DNA from 3 places in the Sodalis sp. RH16 genome. Region 2 is predicted to be linked to each of the others. Evidence: riboswitches for the same ligand, from Rfam matches in the RefSeq annotation. Region 2 holds a riboswitch; each other region holds the start of a gene.
What was found. Region 2 has a riboswitch for thiamine pyrophosphate ahead of thiM (hydroxyethylthiazole kinase). Riboswitches for the same ligand answer to the same signal wherever they lie in the genome.
Positions count from the first base shown of each region.

Region 1: it holds a riboswitch for thiamine pyrophosphate, as region 2 does, so the genes downstream of both, thiB (thiamine ABC transporter substrate binding subunit) here and thiM (hydroxyethylthiazole kinase) in region 2, are expected to answer to the same signal.
Region 3: it holds a riboswitch for thiamine pyrophosphate, as region 2 does, so the genes downstream of both, thiC (phosphomethylpyrimidine synthase ThiC) here and thiM (hydroxyethylthiazole kinase) in region 2, are expected to answer to the same signal.

Region 1 covers NZ_CP178737.1:417,250-424,688, forward strand. The annotation lists gene leuB (3-isopropylmalate dehydrogenase) at 1-114, shown strand, start outside; gene leuC (3-isopropylmalate dehydratase large subunit) at 120-1,520, shown strand; gene leuD (3-isopropylmalate dehydratase small subunit) at 1,534-2,136, shown strand; gene sgrT (glucose uptake inhibitor SgrT) at 2,580-2,747, opposite strand; gene sgrR (HTH-type transcriptional regulator SgrR) at 2,856-4,517, shown strand; TPP riboswitch at 4,555-4,673, shown strand; gene thiB (thiamine ABC transporter substrate binding subunit) at 4,717-5,697, shown strand; gene thiP (thiamine/thiamine pyrophosphate ABC transporter permease ThiP) at 5,673-7,280, shown strand; gene thiQ (thiamine ABC transporter ATP-binding protein ThiQ) at 7,267-7,439, shown strand, end outside.
Region 2 covers NZ_CP178737.1:6,049,128-6,056,566, reverse strand. The annotation lists gene ACL2XJ_RS27660 (aldo/keto reductase) at 1-867, shown strand, start outside; gene ACL2XJ_RS27655 (DUF1456 family protein) at 1,020-1,487, shown strand; gene ACL2XJ_RS27650 (GNAT family N-acetyltransferase) at 1,516-1,962, opposite strand; gene ACL2XJ_RS27645 (helix-turn-helix transcriptional regulator) at 2,321-3,052, shown strand; gene ACL2XJ_RS27640 (hypothetical protein) at 3,353-3,700, shown strand; TPP riboswitch at 3,730-3,830, shown strand; gene thiM (hydroxyethylthiazole kinase) at 3,870-4,664, shown strand; gene thiD (bifunctional hydroxymethylpyrimidine kinase/phosphomethylpyrimidine kinase) at 4,661-5,464, shown strand; gene ACL2XJ_RS27625 (hypothetical protein) at 5,411-6,325, opposite strand; gene yegS (lipid kinase YegS) at 6,491-7,390, opposite strand.
Region 3 covers NZ_CP178737.1:1,437,740-1,445,178, reverse strand. The annotation lists gene ACL2XJ_RS06570 (HesA/MoeB/ThiF family protein) at 1-389, opposite strand, end outside; gene thiE (thiamine phosphate synthase) at 379-1,032, opposite strand; gene thiC (phosphomethylpyrimidine synthase ThiC) at 1,029-2,948, opposite strand; TPP riboswitch at 3,051-3,164, opposite strand; gene rsd (sigma D regulator) at 3,275-3,796, opposite strand; gene nudC (NAD(+) diphosphatase) at 3,890-4,690, shown strand; gene hemE (uroporphyrinogen decarboxylase) at 4,709-5,773, shown strand; gene nfi (deoxyribonuclease V) at 5,854-6,549, shown strand; gene ACL2XJ_RS06535 (YjaG family protein) at 6,609-7,199, shown strand; gene hupA (nucleoid-associated protein HU-alpha) at 7,391-7,439, shown strand, end outside.

The sequences.
Region 1 (7,439 bases), 510 kb from region 2:
AACCGGGCGCTGGCCGCCGGTCACCGTACCGCGGACTTGGCTGGCGACGGCCAAGGGGTCGGCACCGACGAAATGGGTACCATTATTGCCGGTTATATTACTCAAGGGGCATGAATATTATGGGCAAGTCGTTATACCAAAAATTATATGATGCGCATGTGGTTTATCAGGCGCCGGACGAAACACCATTGTTATACATTGACCGCCATTTGGTGCACGAAGTGACTTCTCCCCAGGCATTCGACGGATTGCGCGCCATGGGCCGTCCGGTACGCCAGCCGGGCAAGACCTTCGCCACCATGGATCACAATGTCTCCACCCAGACCCGTGACATCAACGCCAGCGGCGAAATGGCCCGCATCCAGATGCAGGAACTGATCAAGAACTGTGCTGAGTTCGGCGTTCAGCTTTACGATTTGAACCATCCCTACCAGGGTATCGTGCATGTGATAGGCCCGGAACAGGGCATGACCCTGCCGGGCATGACCATCGTTTGCGGCGACTCCCATACCGCTACCCACGGAGCGTTCGGTGCGTTGGCCTTCGGCATCGGCACTTCGGAAGTAGAACATGTGCTGGCCACCCAGACCCTGAAGCAGGGCCGCGCCAAGACCATGAAAGTGGAAGTCACCGGCAAGGCCGCCGTAGGCATAACCGCCAAGGATATTGTATTGGCGGTTATCGGCAAGATCGGTTCCGCCGGCGGCACCGGACATGTGGTGGAATTCTGTGGCGACGCCATCACCGCCCTGAGCATGGAAGGCCGCATGACGCTGTGCAATATGGCTATCGAAATGGGCGCCAAGGCCGGGCTGGTGGCCCCCGACGATACCACTTTCGCTTATCTGCAGGGCCGCCAGTTTGCGCCGAAAGGCGATAGCTGGCCGCAGGCGGTGGCCTATTGGAAGACCTTGCGCTCCGATGACGACGCGGTATTCGACAAAATCGTTACCCTGAGCGCTGAAGATATCGCGCCGCAGGTGACCTGGGGCACCAACCCCGGCCAGGTTATCGCCATCAATCAGAATATCCCCTCGCCGGAGTCGTTCAGCGATCCGGCGGAGCGTAACTCCGCCGCCAAGGCGCTGGCCTATATGGATTTGCAGCCGGGCATCCGCCTGACCGACGTGGCCATTGACAAGGTGTTTATCGGATCTTGCACCAACTCCCGCATCGAGGATCTGCGCGCGGCGGCTGCCATCGCCAAAGGCCGTCAGGTGGCCCCGGGCGTGCAGGCCATCGTGGTGCCGGGTTCCGGTCCGGTTAAGGCACAGGCGGAAGCCGAAGGGCTGGACAAAGTGTTTATCGACGCCGGTTTTGAATGGCGCCTGCCCGGCTGTTCCATGTGCCTGGCGATGAACAATGACCGCCTGAACCCCGGCGAACGGTGTGCATCCACCAGCAATCGTAATTTCGAAGGCCGCCAGGGCCGCGGCGGACGCACGCATCTGGTGAGTCCGGCCATGGCGGCGGCGGCGGCGGTCACCGGGCATTTTGCCGATATTCGCGAATTGAATTAAGGGAGTCAGCAACATGGCAAAATTTACACAACATACCGGACTGGTGGCGCCGTTGGATGCCGCGAATGTGGATACCGACGCCATCATTCCAAAGCAATTTTTGCAGAAAGTCACCCGCACCGGCTTCGGCCAGCACTTGTTCAACGACTGGCGTTTTCTCGATAATGCCGGCCAGCAGCCCAATCCCGACTTTGTGCTGAATAAGCCCCGTTATCGCGGCGCCAGTATCTTGCTGGCCCGGGAAAACTTCGGCTGCGGCTCTTCCCGCGAACATGCGCCCTGGGCTTTGACCGATTATGGCTTCAAGGTGGTAATCGCCCCGAGCTTCGCCGATATTTTTTACGGCAACAGCTTTAGCAGCCAATTGCTGCCGGTGGCCCTGCCCGCTGAACAGGTGGATGAGCTGTTTACTTTGGTGAACGCTCAAGAAGGCACGACCTTTACCGTGGATCTTGAACGGCAGCAGGTGATTGCCGGCGATAAAACCTATCCGTTCGAAATAGATGCTTTTCGCCGTCATTGCATGATCAACGGCCTCGACAGCATCGGCCTGACGCTGCAGCACGAGACCGCCATTACCGAGTACGAAGCCAAGCAGCCGGTGTTTCTGCACTAGCCTGTAGTGTTTTTCACCGTGTTTAAGACACCGGTCCTTCCGTCGTCTGACATTCTGTTGCAAGCCGGGGAGTTTTACTCTCCGGCTTTTATTTGCTGGGAAGAGGATACAGAGCCCGTTTTATTGGCAGGCTGGCCTTAATATCTGGGACATGACGCCAATTGGCTCTTCTCGGTGCGCCAATCGATACGGGCTATTCGAGGCTGCGTTTAAGTATTTTATAGCTGAAGCCTCATAAATTTTTTCACAAAAAACCTTTAAATTAAATATATATAAATATCTTCACCCGCCTCTGAGATACTTTTACCCCCCTGACATTAAAAAAACCGGCAAGCTTTCGCTTCCCGGCTGGTTGATTTCACCAATACTCACAAGCTTACGTTTATCAAAGCAGCAAAATCCTTTTTATTGCTCCATACCATGGATACTCTATTCATAGAATATTATATCCAGTGCTGGTATTCGTTTTCCGACATCTTATCGATGTGCCACTGGGTTACCTGTAATAACAGCGCCATCCTTGCTGCGCTTGAAGCCTTATCAGGGCGACCGCCTTTACCGATGGCACGCAGATAACATTGATAGAATCGTCGTAACGTCGTTTTTTTCATCTGTTTGCCCCCGTCGCCTCCTTTCGATGCTCCCCTTTCGACAAAAGCATTATCGGCTTATTATAGCGGAAGAAAAATAGACGGCTTTCGAAGGAGAGTTCCTCTTTTATGACTTCATCCCGCTTGCATCAGCAATTTATCCGCCTGTGGCAAAGCTGCCAGGGGCAGGAGCAAGAGACCACTCTGCAGGATTTGGCGCTGGTGCTCAGCTGCTCTCGGCGCCATGTCCGTTCCCTGCTGAAAGCGATGCAGGATATGGGCTGGCTGGAGTGGCGTTCCCAGGCCGGACGCGGCAAACACTCACATCTCCGGTTTCTTTATACCGGCCTGGCGTTGCAACAGCAGCGGGCCGAAGACCTGCTGGAGCAGGATCGCATCGACCAGTTGGTGCAATTGGTGGGGGACAAAGATGTAGTGCGCCAGATGCTGTTGTCCCATGTGGGCCGCAGCTTCCGGCAAGGCAAGCATATTCTGCGGGTCCTCTACTATCGTTCACTGCAAAATTTGCTGCCCGGCACGCCGCTGCGCCGCTCGGAGAACCATGTGGTACGGCAGATCTTCAGCGGCCTGACCCGGATAAATGAGGAAAATGGGGAACTGGAGCCGGATCTGGCCCACCATTGGCAGCGGGTCTCGGCGCTCCATTGGCGTTTTTATCTGCGCCCGGCCATTCATTTTCATCATGGACGCGAGCTGACCACCGACGATGTGCGCCTGTCGCTGCTGCGCCTGAAAGACCAGCCGCTGTTCAGCCATCTGGATAGCGTCAGCTCGGCCACCGCCAATACCGTTGATATCACCCTGTCCGCGCCGGACGAATGGCTGCCCTGGCTGCTGAGCAGCGTATCGGCCATGATCTTGCCGCAGGAGTGGCAAACATTACCTGATTTTACCCGACGTCCCATCGGCACCGGGCCCTACGCCGTGGTCAACAATGGCCCGAGCCAGCTGAAAATCCGGGCTTTTGATGACTATTTCGGCTATCGAGCACTGATTGATGAGGTGAATATCTGGGTATTGCCGGATCTTACCGCTGAGCTGACCTACTCAGGGGTGCAACTGCAAGGGGACGACAGCGGCCATGATGAGCTGGAAACCCGCCTGGGGGACGGCTGCTATTTTATTCTGTTCGATCAGCGCTCGCCGCTGATGCAAAACCCGGAACATCGCCGCTGGCTCTGCGAAAACATCGACCCGATATCCATGCTGGTGCAGGCCGGACCGGCCTATCAGCACTACTGGTCGCCGGCCTACGGTATCCTGCCGCGCTGGCACCACAACAAGGTCGCCGAGGCGCGCCCGAAACCGTCGGGACTGACCCATCTCAGGCTGACGGTTTACCACGCCCATTCCGAATTTGATGATTTATGCCGCGCCTTGACCGAGGTCCTGGCACGACTGGATATCCAGTTGACCGTCAACACCCTGAACTACGAAGCCTGGCATCAGGGCGCGGCGCAGAGCGACATTTGGCTTGGCAGCGCCAACTTCTCCCCGCCGCTGGAATTCTCGCTGTTCGCTACCTTCTATGAAATGCCGTTACTGCATCACTGCCTGCAAACTGATTTCGCCCGGATAGCGCAAACCTGGCGCAGCCGGCAATTACCGCTGGCGGAGTGGTGCAGCGCGCTGGTCACCGATTATCGCCTGCACCCTCTGTTTCACCACCGGATGATATTGCAAGGGCAACGCAGCATGCGCGGCGTGCGCATGAATGCCCTCGGCTGGTTCGATTTCAAATCCGCCTGGTTTGCGCCGCCGGATTCCTAAACGCTGTCAAGAGGCGAACAAACCCATTACAATGAACGCGTTCTCAACGGGGTGCGATTTTTTCCGGCGCTATGCCGCCGGTGAATTTCGCTGAGACCACACCCGTCGAACCTGATCCGGTTAATACCGGCGAAGGGATTTGAGAGCGCGCCGCGCTGCCTCAGAACTCCTTTGCCATACTTCTTTTCAGGAGCGCAACGTGATAAAAAAATGGTTACCTTCCCTTATTTTACTGGCTTCCATACCCGCATGGGCAAAACCCGTATTGACGGTTTACACCTATGATTCATTCGCCTCCGAATGGGGTCCCGGCCCGGCTATTAAAAAGGCCTTTGAAGCCCAATGCGGCTGTGAACTGAAATTCATCGTCCAGGAAGACGGCGTCGCGCTGCTCAATCGCCTGCGCATCGAAGGGAAAAAAAGCAGTGCGGATGTGGTGGTAGGGTTGGATGATAATCTGATCCAGGCCGCCCAGGATACCCATCTGTTTAAACCCCATAACGTGGATACCGCAGGACTTACCCTGCCCGGCGGCTGGCATGACGCTACTTTTCTGCCTTTTGATTACGGCTATTTCGCCTTTGTCTACGATAAAAACAAGCTTAAAAATCCCCCCGCCAGCCTGCATGAGCTTATCGATGGCCCGGCGCCGCTGAAAATCATCTATGAAGATCCCCGCACCAGCACCCCCGGACTGGGTTTACTGCTGTGGGTGCAAAAAGTCTATGGCGACGACGCGCCACAGGCCTGGCAACGTCTGGCGAAAAAGACCGTTACCGTGCCCAAGGGCTGGAGCGAGGCCTATGGGCTGTTCCTGAAAGGGGAAGCGGATATGGTGCTCAGCTACACCACCTCGCCGGCCTACCATATAGTGGAAGAGAAAAAGGATAATTACGCCGCCGCGTCCTTCAGCGAAGGGCATTATGTGCAGGTGGAAGTGGCCGGCCAACTGGCCGCCAGTAAAAATCCCGAGCTGGCGCAGCAGTTTATGCATTTTATGGTGACGCCGGCCTTCCAGCAGACCATCCCCACCGGCAACTGGATGTACCCGGTGATAAAGACTCCGCTGCCGGCCGGTTTTGACCAGCCGCCGCAAAAAACGCTGTCCTATACGCCGCAGGAAGTGGCGAAACAACGGAACAATTGGACCCAGACATGGCTGCGCGCCGTCAGCCAATAATCCCCCGCTGGCTATGGCCGGGACTGTTGGCGGCCACGCTGCTGGCCGCCATTGCGCTGTCGGCCGTGGGCGCGTTATGGATCAATGCCCCGGCCGCCCAATGGCGGGATATGCTGACCGACGGCTATCTTCGCCATGTGCTGCGTTTTACCCTCTGGCAGGCGCTGCTGTCGGCGGTACTGTCGGTCTTGCCGGCGATTTTTCTCGCCCGGGCGCTTTTTCGCCGTCGTTTCCCCGGCCGCCTGCTGCTGCTGCGCTTTTGCGCCATGACGCTGGTGATGCCGGTGCTGGTGGCGGTATTCGGTATATTGGACGTTTACGGCCGCCAGGGCTGGCTGGCGCAGATAAGCGCGGCGCTGCACCTGCCTTATGGTTTCTCCCCCTATGGTTTGCCGGGTATTCTGCTGGCCCATGTCTTTTTTAACCTGCCGCTGGCGACGCGGCTGCTGCTGCAGGGACTGGAAAGTATCCCGGTGGAACACCGCCAGCTGGCGGCACAGCTCAATATCAGCGGCTGGAATTTTTTCCGGCTGCTGGAGTGGCCCTGGTTGCGCCGTCAGCTACTGCCGGCGGCGGCGCTGATTTTTATGCTGTGCTTCGCCAGTTTCGCCACCGTGCTATCCCTGGGGGGCGGGCCCGGAGCCACCACCATCGAACTGGCCATTTACCAAGCGCTGAGCTACGACTACGATCCCGGCCGCGCGGCGCTGCTGGCATTGCTGCAAATGATCTGCTGCCTGGGCCTGGTACTGTTCAGCCAGCGTCTGGCCAAGGCTTTTCCGGTGGGGGACACCCGGCCGTCAGCCTGGCGCAATCCCCGCGACAGGCACCGGGGAAGAATCATCGACGGGATCGTTATCGTCATGGCATTGCTCTTGTTGCTGCCCCCCTTGCTGGCGGTGGTCGCCGACGGTATCAACCGCGACCTTGCCTCGGCCCTGGCCCGGCCAGCCTTATGGTCGGCCATGCTCACCTCGTTACGGATTGCCCTCGGCGCCGGCCTGCTGTGTATTACCCTAACGCTGATGCTGTTATGGAGCAGCCGGGAACTGCGGTTACGCCGTTCTTTATGGGGAGCGCAGATGCTCGACCTGAGCGGCATGCTGATCCTGGCGATGCCGGGCATTGTCCTGGCCGCCGGCTTCTTTCTGCTGGCCAATAACAGCGTCGGGCTACCGCAGTCACCCTATGGGCTGGTGATACTGACCAACGCCCTGATGGCCGTACCCTATGCGTTGAAAATTCTGGAAACACCGATGCTGGACGTGGCGGAGCGCTACAACCGTCTGTGCCTGTCCCTGGGCATCCGGGGCGCGGCGCGGTTAAACGTGGTGGAGTGGCGGGCGCTGCGACAGCCCCTCGGACGGGCGATGGCCTTTGCCAGCATTCTTTCCATCGGGGATTTCGGCGTGGTGGCCCTGTTCGGCAACGAACATTTCCGCACCCTGCCTTACTACCTCTATCAGCAAATCGGCGCCTACCACAGTCAGGACGGAGCGGTGAGCGCGCTGGTCCTGCTGCTGTTGTGCTTTATACTGTTTTCCGTCATTGAAAAACTCTCGGAGTCCCATGATCCAGCTTGATAACGTGACCTATCTTTACCGTCATCTGCCGATGCGTTTCGATCTGCGGCTGGCGGCGGGTGAAAAGGTCGCGGTGCTCGGGCCGAGCGGCGCGGGGAAAAGCACGCTGCTCAATCTCATCGCCGGCTTTTTATCGCCGGACTGCGGCCGGATAGCGCT
Region 2 (7,439 bases):
AAGAGCCGTCCGCTTATTCGCCGCGCGGTGGAAGCGGGCATTAACTTCTTCGACACTGCCAACGTTTATTCCGACGGCACTTCCGAGGAAATCGTCGGCCGGCTGCTTAAAGAGTTCGCGCGCCGCGAAGAGATAGTGATTGCCACAAAAGTGCACGGCCGCATGCATCCGGGACCGAACGGCGCGGGTCTCAGCCGCAAGGCCATCATGCAGGAAATCGACAATTCACTGCGCCGGCTTGGTACCGATTATGTCGATCTTTATCAGATTCATCGCTTCGACTACAGCGTGCCCATCGAAGAGACGCTGGAAGCGCTTCATGATGTCGTAAAAGCAGGCAAGGCCCGTTATATCGGCGCTTCCTCCATGTATGCCTGGCAATTCGCCACCATGCTCCATGTCGCCGAAGCCCATGGCTGGACGAAGTTCTCCACGATGCAGAACTATGTCAATTTGCTCTATCGCGAGGAAGAACGCGAAATGCTCCCGCTGTGCGAGGCCAAGGGCATTGGCGTGATCCCGTGGAGCCCCCTGGCGCGCGGCCGGCTGACGAGGCCATGGGATGACAGTACTAAGCGATCCGAGACCGACAAGTTCGGCAAGACGCTTTATGAACATACCGCCGATGCCGATCGCCGGGTCGTCGAAGCGGTGGCGGCGGTGGCGGAGGAACGCCACGTCCCCCGCGCGCAGGTGGCTCTTGCCTGGGTACTGGCTAAATCAGCGGTGTCCGCTCCCATTGTCGGAGCCTCCAAGCCGGGTCATCTTGACGACGCCGTCGCCGCCCTGGATCTGGTATTGAGCGCCGAGGAGATAGCCCGGCTCGAGGCGCCGTATGTTCCCCATAGCGTGGTAGGTTTCTCATAAGCCAGACTGGAATATGAACACTGGTTTTGAGGACGAGAATGACCGCCTGGGATAAAAAGCCGGGCGGTTGTATTCATCAGCCCTATGTTTAACGCCGGATATCATTATACTGTCCGGCCATAAAGATAATTGCGCGATAAGGGACCGGGGTCATGATGAATAACGATGTGCTGCGCAGCGTACGCTATATGCTGAATCTGCATAATGAACAGCTCCTGGGCATATTGGCGTTAGCGGAGTGCGTCATTACGCCGCAACAGATGGCCGGCTTCGTTAAAAAAGAAGAGGAAGAGGGCTATGCGCCCTGTCCGGACATGGTGATGGGCTGTTTTCTTCATGGCCTGGTGATTCATAAACGCGGCCGGGATGAAACGATGCCGGAAGCTAAAATTGAACGAAAAATCACCAATAATATTATCCTGAAAAAGCTGCGTGTCGCCTTTTCACTGAAAACCAACGACCTGCAGGACATTCTCCAGTCCCAGGACTTTCGCCTCTCCCTGCCGGAGGTGACCGCCATGCTGCGGTCTCCGGGGCATAAAAATTATCGGGTATGCGGCGATCAGGTCCTGCGTTACTTTCTTAAAGGACTGGCTGCCCGGCTTCGCAAAGCGGTATAGAGCACATATTGAATAATTACCCTTTTGTTTAGCGAAAGAATAATTTGTGTTGCTCTATGGCGCGGTGCATGAGGAAATATTCCCCGTGTTCTGCGATGCCCGATGAGATGATCTTCCAGCCGTGACGCTGGTAAAACGCCAGGGCTCGGCGATTTTTGGTCAGGCACTTCAGGGCCATCTTATCGCCGCACAGCGGATAGCAGGCTTCCAGCAGCGCAGTGGCCACCCCCTGCCGCTGCCAGGCAGGATCAACAAATAGATTGTGCAAAAAGCTGTCCGGCAGCCAAAGGGAGGCAAAGCCGACAATGTGATTTTGCTCTTCGGCCACCAAAATCTTTTCGCCAAATGTCGCACCGTCGAAATCCTCCAGATGCCACTGTCTGCCGTCCAGCCAGGTCCAGCATTTTTTGCGGGAAGAGAGGTACAGGGTGCGTAAAAAGGGTCGGTCTGATTCTCGATAAGTCCTGACAAGCACAGCTTCTCCTTACTGCAACTACCCGGTGCAGTGGATGGATTCTTGGGAAAGCACTCGGTGCTTAATTATATCAGACAATTTGTCAATAATTTGATGGTTGTGGCCCTTCCGGACCGAATCCGCGGTTTCGGCCGGTAACAACGGACCGCCGGGCGGTGGGAGGCGGCGACGGTATTAAGGTATCAGTGGGTCAATTTTCCTAACAGATAAGGATATCCCTTGTTCTATTAGTAGTTGCATCAATACCTGGCCTCTTATATTATCGAAAATCCTCTTGAAATTAACCTTTCAGCCAGTCATTAATTACCTGGCGGGAATATTAAATGATGAGTATTAGTTAATATTGCAGGCATAGATTATGGAAAAATCAGTTGAAAACAGCCAAGATGTTTTTATCACAGCCATGAAAAAAGAACTTAAGCTCTATCTTATCCAGATTTTCAAGAATACTCATGTTTTTTGTTTTGCTTACTTAATGATGAACAAATCACACAGTTTTCCTGCCTCTATAATATCCGATTATCCGGCGGGCTGGATTAATCAATATAAAAACCATGGCTATCAAAAAATTGATCCGGTCATGATCATCGCATGCCGGAAATTTTCGCCATTTATTTGGCCTGACAATCCGGCGATAATCCATCAGCACAGTTTTTTCAATCTGTCGAAATTTTATCGTCTGAACAGCGGTTATACCTTCACGTTGCATGACGGCGACGACAATCTGGCGACGCTGAGCCTCACCAATCGCACCGGCAGCTCGGATTTTTATCGTATCATCGAGCAAAATAAGGAAAAATTCCAGATGCTGTTGATTACCACCCATGAAAAAGTGATCAATTTTATGCGCGCCGAAATGCGCGCTATGCAGCCTTACGGCGGCCCACCCACCCATGCACTGCTATCGCCCAGGGAAAAAGAAGTATTATTCTGGGCCAGCGCGGGTAAAACCTATGGCGAGGTGGCCACTATTCTTACCATCAGAGAAGGAACGGTAAAATTTCATATAAGAAATATTATTGATAAGCTTGGCGTTGTCAATGCTAAACATGCCATTAGCCGTGCCATGGAGCTCAAGCTTTTCAGTTAATGCTTTATGAACGATAAGGTTGGATAATATTATCTTCGCTGGTCTTGTGTGTTCTGTTTTATTATCCAAAATAAAAATTATTTAATTTTTATTAAACCAGATCCATATATTGATGTGCTAATTACATTCATTTTCTCAGGGTTTCACCTCGGAAAGCTAAAACCTGATGTTTATTGTAGCTGCGTTTATACCCTCTCTTTTAATCTAATCGGACGGGATACCGGCGCCGCGAAGTTGTAGACAGTGTCGGTAATAGACATTGAAAATACAGCAGGAAGCAAATAGGATTGATTATATTACATGTGTAAAATTATTGCCCCTTATCTGCTTTTTTTATTCCCTTTGACGGCCTTCGCCTCCAATGTTGTTGATAAAGAGGTGCTGCAACGCATTTTGAATAACGTTTCCCATGAGTGCCTTGGCAATCCGGCCTGGCCAATCTCCCTGCCGGTGGATAACGATCCCTGGCTCTTGGGCCGTATCGAGGCCTTGGCCGAGTCGGGGCTGGTTCAGCCGGCCTGGCTTGATAATCGCCCCGTCTGGCTGCTGACCCCCACCGGCGCAGGTTCCTCGCCTCGCACCGGCGATGGGTGCATCGGCCGGATGCTGTTGCGGCATGGCTTGCAGGAAGTCCCCTGCGATCGTTGATCTTTTCTTCCCGCACCCGGATAATCAACAGACTTGACTCGGGGTGTCCGTTGTTACGCAGCGGACTGAGATTTAACCCGCATAACCTGATCTGGATAATGCCAGCGTAGGGAAGTCACGGCGTCCCTTCCTCCGGATCCCGTCTTCTTAAACGCCGGCTGGGAGCAATATGACTGTACAACCTATGGAATTTCCCGGCCTGACCGCGGCCGCCTCCCTTGATTTGCTTCGGCAGCATGCGCCGCTGGTGCATTGCTTGACCAATGACGTGGTGCAGGCTTTTACCGCCAATACCCTGCTGGCGCTCGGCGCCGCGCCGGCAATGGTGGTCGATCCGGAAGAGGCGGCGCAATTCAGCGCCATGGCCGATGCCCTGCTGGTGAATATCGGCACGCTGCGCCGCCGCCAGGCGGAGGCCATGCTGGCCGCCGTCCAGGCCGCTAACGAGGCCGGCACTCCGTGGGTACTCGATCCGGTGGCGGCGGGACCTCTTGCCTATCGAACCGGGTTCGCCCATAGCCTCCTGCCGCTGCGCCCGGCCGCCATCCGCGGCAATGCCTCCGAGATCCTGGCCTTGGCCGGCGAGAGCGCTCTGGGACGCGGCGTGGACAGTGCCGATGATTCCAGCCTGGCCCTGTCCGCCGCCCGGAAGCTGGCCACGGACCATCACACGCTGGTGGCGGTAACGGGACGGGTGGATTTTGTCACCGACGGGGAGCGGATATGGTCCATCAATGACGGCCATCCGCTGATGACCCGGGTGACGGGGACCGGCTGCGCGTTATCGGCGGTGGTGGCGGCCTTTTGCGCGCTGCCGGGGGATCGTTTGTCGCACGTGGCCGCCGCCTGCAAAGTCATGGCCCGCGCCGGCCGGCTCACCGCGGCTGACGTCAGGGGGCCCGGCAGTTTTGCCGTGGATTTCCTTGATAGACTCTATACTCTCCAGGGAGAGCAGCTGCAATGAGCCGCATCCGGAATCTCTTGACCATCGCCGGTACCGATCCCAGCGGCGGGGCCGGCATCCAGGCCGATATGAAAACCTTTTCGGCCCTCGGCGCTTACGGCACCACGGTAATTACCGCCCTGGTGGCGCAAAATACCCGCGGCGTGCAATCCATCTATCCCATCACTCCTGAGTTTGTAGGTGAACAGCTGGACTCGGTGCTCAGCGATGTGCGTATCGACAGCGCCAAAATCGGCATGCTGGGGCAGGAGGATATCGTCCGGGTAGTGGCGGAAAAACTCCGGCAATATCCCATCCCCTTCGTGGTGCTGGACACGGTTATGGTGGCGAAAAGCGGTGATTTCCTGCTGGCGCCGGATGCGGTGTCGGCGCTAAGGGATGAACTGTTGCCGCTGGCATCCATCATCACCCCCAACCTGCCGGAGGCGGCGGCATTATTGAACTGCCCGCCGGCGGCCGATGAAAGCGGCATGCGTGAGCAGGGCCGGGCGCTGCTGGCCTTGGGTTGCCGGGCGGTGGTGATGAAAGGCGGCCATCTGCATGGAGAATCCAGCCCCGATTGGCTGATTACCGCCGACGGGGAGCTGCGGTTCGATGCCCTGCGGGTCAATACCCGCCATACCCACGGCACCGGCTGTACGCTGTCCGCCGCGTTGGCGGCGTTGCGCCCGCAATATGACGACTGGGAGCAAACCCTGCGGGCGGCGAAAGCCTATTTGCAGCAGGCGTTGCTGCATGCCGATGATTTAGAGGTCGGGCAGGGGATTGGACCCGTCCATCATTTCCACCAGTGGTGGTGACATGCCGGTTAACACACCTTCGGCGTAGCTCAACAGCGAGCGGGCATATTGCAGATGGCGGGCGTCGAAGACGTTAAGCGGATAGTGTTTCTCGGCGCGGTGGGGACGAATGCGCAGCGAAGGCACGAGTTTGTCCTGCTTTTTATCCGGTACCGCGGTAAAGATATATCCCGGCTGCAGGCGGTTGTCTTCATCGCGCCATAATAACTGCAATGACGGATAGGGGGGGTTGGAACGGGCGATAAAAACGTTGCCGGACCAAAAGCCCTCGAACGGTCCGTCCTTTTGCAGGCGCTTCTCTTCGAAAACCGGTGCGTTGACCCATGCGGTCAATGCCGCAGGAGTAATGGCCTGTTCCAGCTGTTTCCACAGCGGGCAGCCGTTTTCCAATTGCCAGCAGGCTAAACCGATATAGTCGTTTAGCGCCTGCCAATCCTGTTCCAATTTAAGTTTTAACGACTTGTCGAACAGGTTGCGGTATTGGACGATGGGACTGCGCAGCTCACCGATGGTGTCATAGGTAATCAAGGTGGCATTGCGCGGCTTGCGGCGCAGCGATAACCAGAGAAATATTTTGGGGATGCGAAAGGCGATGGACTGCACGCTAAGACGGTATTGATTCTCCTTGGACAGCACAAAGCCGTTGGAGGTACCGCGCTTTTCGCGATAATTGTGAATCACCACCACGCTGTCTTCACCCATCCATCCGGTGACGTAATGTTCTTTATCGCTGTCGGTGAGCTTCAGGTCATCCACCATGGAGCAAATGTTCTTTTCGTCTAACGTCGACAGGGGATGTGTCTCTTTGGCGCTGTAATAAAGGCTTTCTGGCATGGGTAGGTCGGGTGAAAAAGCTTGCATTATAATTTCCTGGGTAAGCGATATGCCATATAACCTTCATCTTTCAAGTTGCAGCCGGCACAGCTGCAACTCGAAATCTATTGCGTACAGATTACCTTAAGTTGTTATACAAATTCTTTACCCACGCGCCTTTGACGGCCAATATTGTGCGTAAGATCAAAATCTTTATGCCAATAACGGGCATTGCGGCGGCAAACGGCATGAGAGCGCCGCCGGCAGCACTTTAATCCGGAATTTTTTTCCTCTCAGCGGTTCACCGTCCAGATTGAAGGTGACCTCATGGGGCGCGATTATCTCCAGCCAGGGCAGAGTGGCGGAAACGATATGCGGATTCTCGGTGTCGGTGGAGAGGCTATTGAGCAATATTGGCAACCACTCTTCCACGGCGAAGATACGCAACTGCAGCTTACCGTCATTGATAAGCGCTCCCGGACATAATACCTGGCCGCCGCCGGCCTGCCGGCCGTTACCGATACCGATCACCAGGGCGTCGCCGGTCCAGCTGAAGCCGGGCCCGCGGATTTCGCAGCTATCGGCTTTCAAGGTGTCCATGCGCAGCAAACCGTGGATGAAATAGGATGCGCCCCCCAGCACCGATTTTAATTTCGCCGGTGTTTCGCTGGTGATACGGGTACCGAAGCCGCCGGTGGCCATATTGATGAAAAAACGATCCTGATTGACCCGGGCGAGATCGATATCCGTCGCTTTGCCCAGCACGGCCAGCGCCAGCGCTTTATCCAGCTCCGCCGGGATGGCGCAGCTTTGGGCAAAGTCGTTGGCGGTGCCCAGCGGCAGGATGCCGAGGCTTGGGCGGCCTTTTACCGGCAACAACGCCAGCGCGCACGCCACTTCATTGATGGTGCCGTCGCCGCCGCCGGCAATCACCGTTTGCACTCCCAGCTTGACGGCTTCTTCCACATAACGATGCACATCGCCGTGTTCCCAGGTTACGCGGACATACAGCGGATAGCCGTCGTGCCGCTGCTGCTGCACGGCTTGCCGGAGCTCTTCGTTGCCAGCGCTCTTGCCGTTTAAAATAATCAATGAAGCGGGTATGGGTGGCATGGCTGATTCCATTAATCCTGTCTGTTGATCTTAGGGCGGGAGAGATGTG
Region 3 (7,439 bases), 1.5 Mb from region 2:
ATATTATCGCTGCAGTCCAGGATCAAATCCGCCCTCGCCACCGCGCGCGTCAACGATTCGCCCGCCAGACGCTCCTGTAATGGGATATATTTTCCCAACGGGTTAAGCGCCTGTAACTGCTGCTGCGCCACCAGGGCCTTGGAATGAGTGATATCGCCGGTTCGATAGAGAATCTGGCGTTGAAGATTGCTGACGTCCACTCGGTCGTCATCCGCCAGCAGCAGGGTACCGACCCCAGCCGCCGCCAGATACAGGGCGGCGGGGGAACCCAGGCCGCCGAGACCGGCTATCAGCACGGTTGCAGCCATTAACTTTTCCTGGCCTTCGGGACCTATCTCTTCCAGCAGCATGTGCCGGCTGTAGCGCAAAAACGCCTGGTCATTGAGCATCCGCCACCTCCCGGCCTTCTGTTTTCTGCAATAAGACAGCGGTGGCCAACCGCCAGTCCGGCGCTTTGGTGATGGCGCTTACCACCGCCACGCTGCCGACGCCGCAGTCCATTACCGCGTCCACCCGATCGATACTGATGCCGCCGATGGCCACGGTGGGAATATCCTCCAATCCGGCCGCCATGCGCTTGAGATCCGCCAGCCCCTGCGGCTGCGACGGCATGATTTTCGTCTGGGTCGGGAAGATATGGCCCAGGGCGATATAAGAGGGCCGGAACGACAACGCCCGAGCCAGTTCCTGATCGTCATGGGTGGAGAGGCCCAGGCGCAGGCCGGCGCGCTGAATAACCGACAGATCGGCGGTATCCAGGTCTTCCTGGCCCAGATGCACACCGTAAGCGCCGTGTTTCACCGCCAGCCGCCAGTAGTCGTTAATGAATATTCTGGCCTGGTATTTCCTGCCCAGCAGGATGGCGGCTTCGATATCCGGTTCTACCGCCTCGTCCGGCCGATCCTTGATCCGAAGCTGCAGGGTGGTGACGCCTGCGTCCAGCAAACGGACTATCCAGGCCAGGGAGTCCACCACCGGATAGAGCCCCAGCCGATGGGCGGTGGGGGCAAAAGGTGCGTTGAGTGCATTCATTTAGCTATCCCCGCTTCAGTGGGCGTCAGATAGATTTCCCCGCCATGGGCGCGGAATTCGGCCGACATCGTATCCATGCCGCTTTGCTGAACGTCGATGGCCTGAGCGGCGGCATAATCCCTGACTTCCTGGGAAATCTTCATTGAACAGAACTTAGGACCGCACATGGAACAAAAATGCGCCACCTTACCGGACTCCTGGGGCAGGGTTTCATCGTGGTATGCGCGTGCCGTGGCGGGGTCCAGCGCCAGGTTGAACTGATCTTCCCAGCGGAATTCAAAACGCGCCTTGGACATGGCGTTATCGCGAATTTGCGCGCCGGGGTGGCCTTTGGCCAGATCCGCAGCGTGGGCGGCGATTTTGTAGGTGATTAGCCCTTGCTTCACGTCCTCTTTATTCGGCAGGCCCAAATGTTCCTTGGGCGTGACGTAGCACAGCATGGCGCAGCCGAACCAGCCGATAAGCGCCGCGCCGATGCCGGAGGTAAAATGGTCATAACCGGGGGCGATATCGGTTGTCAGCGGTCCGAGAGTGTAAAAGGGAGCTTCGTGGCAGTGCTCCAACTGCTCGGTCATATTGCGGCGAATCATATGCATCGGGATATGGCCGGGGCCTTCTATCATGACCTGGACGTCATATTCCCACGCGATTTTGGTGAGCTCGCCAAGGGTATAGAGTTCGGCGAACTGCGCCTCATCGTTGGCGTCCTGGATGGAGCCGGGGCGCAGGCCGTCGCCCAGCGACAGCGCTACATCATAGGCGGCGCAGATTTGGCAGATTTCGCGGAAATGTTCATACAGAAAGCTTTCCTTGTGATGTGACAAACACCATTTCGCCATAATGGAACCGCCGCGGGAGACGATGCCGGTTAACCGTTTGGCGGTCATGGGCACATAGCGCAGCAGCACGCCGGCATGAATGGTAAAGTAGTCCACCCCTTGTTCCGCCTGCTCCAAGAGGGTATCGCGGAACGTTTCCCAGGTCAGATTCTCCGCCACGCCGTTGACCTTTTCCAGCGCCTGGTAGATGGGCACCGTACCGATGGGGACCGGGCTGTTGCGCAGTATCCATTCCCGTGTTTCGTGGATATAGCGTCCGGTGGAGAGATCCATTACGGTATCCGCGCCCCAGCGCGTGGACCATACCAGTTTTTCCACTTCTTCTTCGATGGAAGAACTTACCGCCGAGTTGCCGATGTTGGCATTGACCTTCACCAGAAAATTGCGGCCGATAATCATCGGCTCCGATTCGGGATGGTTGATATTGGCGGGGATGATGGCGCGGCCCTCGGCAACCTCCCGCCGCACGAATTCCGGCGTGATATTTTCCGGCAGCTCGGCGCCGAAGCCATGGCCGGGATGCTGTTGCAATAGCACCTCGCCGCGGATTCGTTCACGGCCCATGTTTTCACGCAGCGCAATGAACTCCATTTCCGGCGTCACGATACCCGCCCGGGCGTAATGTAACTGTGTGACGCAGCGCCCAGGTTTGGCGCGCTGCGGCATATGGCCCGGTGCAAAACGGATTTCATCCAGACCGTCGTCGGCACGCCGCTCCCCGCTGTAACGAGAGCTTAATTCACTGACGGTTTCGGTATCCGCCCGGCGTTCGATCCAGTTGGCACGCAACGGAAACAAACCGGCGCGTACGTCAATGGATATCTCCGGGTCGCCATAGGGTCCGGCGGTATCGTATATCGGCACCGGCTCGTTCTGTTCATATCGGGGGGCGCTTTTATCACCGCCGATCATGGTCGGACTGAGCTGTATTTCACGCATCGGCACCCGGATATCGGCACTGCTGCCCTGCAAATAAATGCGGCGGGACTGGGGGAACGCCTCGCCTTTCAGGCGGTTGATAAAATCCTGGGCCTGTGCCCGCTGTTCGCGGCGGGAAGGAGTGGTGGGTAGAGACATAGCAATTCCTTATAAAGAAGTTAGGGAAAATTGCTTGTCCGGAGCGCTACGGGAGTAATAAGACAGGGCTGGAATCATATGTCGATCGACGATGATTCTTGGCGTTGAATTACTCTTGTTCCCTTCGCGGGTATTAACCCGATCAGGTTCCGCGGATCCCGAATTAACGGTCTCAGCCTGGCGTAATGTACGCGCTAGGCACTCCGACAAGATACCGGCTCATCACGAGCCAACGTTTGCTGACAAAGTGCCCCTACTCGTTGACGCCGGGGCGATTGGTCAGCGTTGCGGCTCAGATGAGCCGAAAAGGATGCTCAGACCCGGCGTTAAGCCAGGCGCGAGGCATCCGGGTCATTATTGGCGGCGGGTTCCGAGGGCCGATAGTCCGCTCGGTGCTCCAACGCCTTTTGAATCAGCTTGTCCTCCAGCGAAAACCGGGTGCCCAGCGCCTCGCCGACGCCGGAAAGGGCTTCCTGGAACTCCATGCAGTTGTCATGATCCACGGCGGTCTCAAATTGGCTGTCATAAAACGACATGATTTGTTGCGTATTTTCCTGCAAAGCCTGGTAGATCTGCGTTATTAAAAGACGGTTGGGACCGCTTTCGTCCGCCTCCGGCACGATACGATCGTACACATGAAAATGGCCGGCGGACAGATAGTCCACGAGATGATGGCAAAAGTCGTCCAGCGCGTTTTCATCCAGAGGAGTATGCTTTTCTTTGTTGGGCTTAAGACCGATGAGATGGTAATAAGCAACCAGTAAGCCCCGGCGGGCCACCAGCCATTGGTCAATAAGTTCGTTACTGCCGCCAACCCGTTGAGCCAAGATTTCCAGCTGGTTTAACATGACAGACTCCGATGTAATAAAAGTAACGCTGCGTTATTTATCTTTTAAAGCTAAATTCTAGATTGCCAGTGAAAAAGGGGTAGTGCAACTAAAATGGAACAAGAACTCAGCGGTAACGAACACGGCTGGTGGGTCGTCAGCCAGAACAGCAAATTGTGGTTACCCCAAGGGGAATTGCCGTTTGGTTTGGCCTCCGCCTGGTCGCTGCAGGGGTTTACTGCAACCCCCATCGGCGAATGGGCAGGGTCTACCGCCTGGCTGGTACGCCATACCATGCCCCGGGATATGGGATCGGTCCGGCAGATCATTGACCAAGACCCCGGCCTGTTCCAATTGGCAGGGCGGGGTGTCCAACTGGCGGAATTCTACCGGGCCCACCGGTTTTGCGGCTACTGCGGACATACCATGCGCATTAGCGGCAAAGAGTGGGCTTGCCTGTGCGATCATTGCCATGAACGCTATTACCCGCAAATCGCTCCATGCATTATAGTTGCGATTCGCCGGGGCGATGAAATTTTGCTGGCCCAGCATACCCGCCATCGCGGCGGCATCTATACCGTGCTGGCCGGATTCGTCGAAGTGGGTGAAACGCTGGAGCAAACGGTGGCCCGCGAGGTCATGGAAGAGACCAAGGTGAAGGTGAAGAATGTACGCTATGTCACCTCTCAGCCATGGCCTTTTCCCCATTCGCTGATGATGGCTTTTATGGCGGAGTATGACGGTGGCGACATCACCCCCGATCACAGCGAGATCCTGGATGCCGGCTGGTATCGTTACGATGCATTGCCGTTATTGCCGCCGCCGGGCACCGTGGCCCGCCGGTTAATCGAGGATACGGTGGCCCTATGTCGCGCGGATCGGGATGCCGACAGCTCTATTGCGACAACCCGTTAATAACAAAGGAAATCCAGCATGGATGAATTGAAAAACGATCGTTACCTGCGCGCCCTGCTGCGCCAGCCGGTGGATATGACCCCGGTCTGGATGATGCGGCAGGCCGGTCGCTACCTGCCGGAATACCAGGCGACCCGCGCCGAGGCCGGGGATTTCATGTCGCTGTGCAAAAACGCTGAATTGGCCTGCGAGGTGACGCTGCAGCCGTTAAGGCGTTATCCCCTTGACGCGGCGATTCTGTTTTCCGATATTCTGACCATCCCCGATGCCATGGGATTGGGACTCTATTTTGAACAGGGAGAGGGGCCGCGTTTCGAGCGGCCCCTCTTATCTTTCGGCGACATAACAAAATTACCCATTCCCGATCCCGAGCAGGAATTGGTGTATGTCATGAACGCGGTGCGTACCATCCGAAAAAATCTGCGCGGCGAGGTGCCTTTAATCGGCTTCTCCGGCAGTCCCTGGACCCTGGCAACCTACATGGTTGAAGGCGGCAGCAGCAAATCCTTCACCAAAATCAAAAAATTGATGTATACGGAACCGAAGAGCCTGCATCTGCTGCTGGACAAACTGGCGGATAGCGTCACGCTTTATCTGAACGCCCAGATTCGCGCCGGCGTCCAGGCGGTGATGATTTTCGATACCTGGGGCGGTGTGCTTACCGGTAATGGCTACCGGGAATTCTCTCTCGCTTACATGCATAAAATCATCGACGGTCTGCTGCGGGAGAACGAAGGGCGCCGGGTGCCGGTGACCTTGTTCACCAAGGGCGGCGGACAGTGGCTGGCACAGATGGCCCAAACCGGTTGCGACGCCCTGGGCCTTGACTGGAGCACCGACATCGGCGACGCCCGCCGCCTCGTGGGAGATAAAGTGGCTCTGCAAGGCAATATGGATCCGTCGATACTGTACGCCCAACCGCAGCGCATCGAGCTGGAAGCCGCTGAAATACTTGCGGGTTTCGGGTACGGGGAAGGACATGTGTTTAACCTGGGGCATGGCATTCACCAGGATGTGCCGCCGGAAAACGCCGGCGTATTGGTGGAGGCGGTACACCGCCTGTCGCGTCCTTATCACCCTTAATCCTTACCACATGTAGTCGCCGGCGTTATCATTCGTTGACGCTGAGGTTATCACCCGTAGGAGCTGGCATTATGGAAATTGTGGATATAGCCGGATTACGTGCGCAGCAAATCGCCACCGCGGGAAATGTTATCCGTCATGACGCTTTTGATTTCGAGACCCCGTCAATCATCGCCGGCGCCGATGTGGGATTTGAACAAGGGGGCGAGGTGACCCGCGCGGCCATTGCTCTGCTGCGCTTTCCGTCCCTGGAGCTCATCGAGTATCAGGTGGCGCGTATCAATACCACCATGCCGTATATTCCCGGCTTTTTGTCCTTCAGGGAGTACCCGGCCCTACTGGCCGCATGGCAGCGTCTTTCGCAGCAGCCGGATTTGGTCTTTGTGGACGGCCACGGCATCTCCCATCCGCGCCGTTTGGGGGTCGCCAGTCACTTTGGCCTATTAATCGACCGGCCCACCATCGGCGTGGCGAAACGCCGCTTGTGCGGTCGTTTCGAGCCGCTGAGCGATGAACCGGACGCCAGGGCTCCTCTCATCGATAAAGGTGAGCAGGTCGCCTGGGTATGGCGCAGTAAATTACGCTGTAATCCGCTGTTTATCTCCACCGGGCATCGGGTGGGTTTGGACAGCGCGCTGCATTGGGTGCGCCTGTGTATGAGAGGATACCGTTTGCCTGAACCTACCCGCTGGGCGGATGCGGTGGCCTCGAATCGCATGGCGTTTCAGCGCTGGCGGCAAGATCAGGAAAGCCCGGACTTGTTTAATCCGCAATAGGGGAACCGGGCAATTTCGGGTACACTGCTTCGCAATATTAAGAATATTGAGATAGTGCGATGTTACGTAATCCGATACATTTGCGTCTGGAGAAGCTGGACAGCTGGCAACACGTGATTTTTATGGCATCGCTGTGCGAGCGGATGTATCCCAACTACCATTTGTTCTGTACGCAAACCGGTTTTGGCGAAGCAGCGATTTATCGTCGCATTCTCGACCTGGTTTGGGAGACACAGGTAGTTAAAGATGCTAAGGTCAATTTTGATTTACAATTAGAAAAGCTGGAAGACTGTATTCCCGCGGCCGATGACTTCGATTTTTATGGTGTTTACCCGGCGATCGATGCTTGTGTCGCGCTTAGTGAATTATTGCATTCGTATTTAAGTGGTGAGACGCTGGCACATGCCGTCAGCGTAAGTGAAACTTCCATCCATACGGTAGCAATGCTGGAAATGACCGAAGCTGAACGGGAAATGCCCGATGAAGAGCTGAGCGCATTACCCGCCATTGAGCAAGAATGGGATATCCAATGGGAGATTTTTCGCTTGTTGGCGGCCTGTGAAAATCGCGACCTAGATTTAATAAAGGGACTGCGGGCAGACCTGCGCGAAGCCGGAATTAGCAATATTGGGATAAATTTACAGCAATAAGGCAATAAAACGTGATTTAAGACCTGTTTTGCCATGTCTTAAGACTTCACATCTGCACCCTGTCTGGTCTACATTTGGGGGGGCATAAAAAAAGTGGCTATCGGTGCGTGTTTGCAGGAGAGCGCTAAATTTTTGGCATATCCGTCGCACTCGATGCTTAGCAAGCGATAAACACACTGTAAGGATAACATATGAACAAGACTCAACTGATTGATGTAATTGCTGATAAGGCTGATCTTT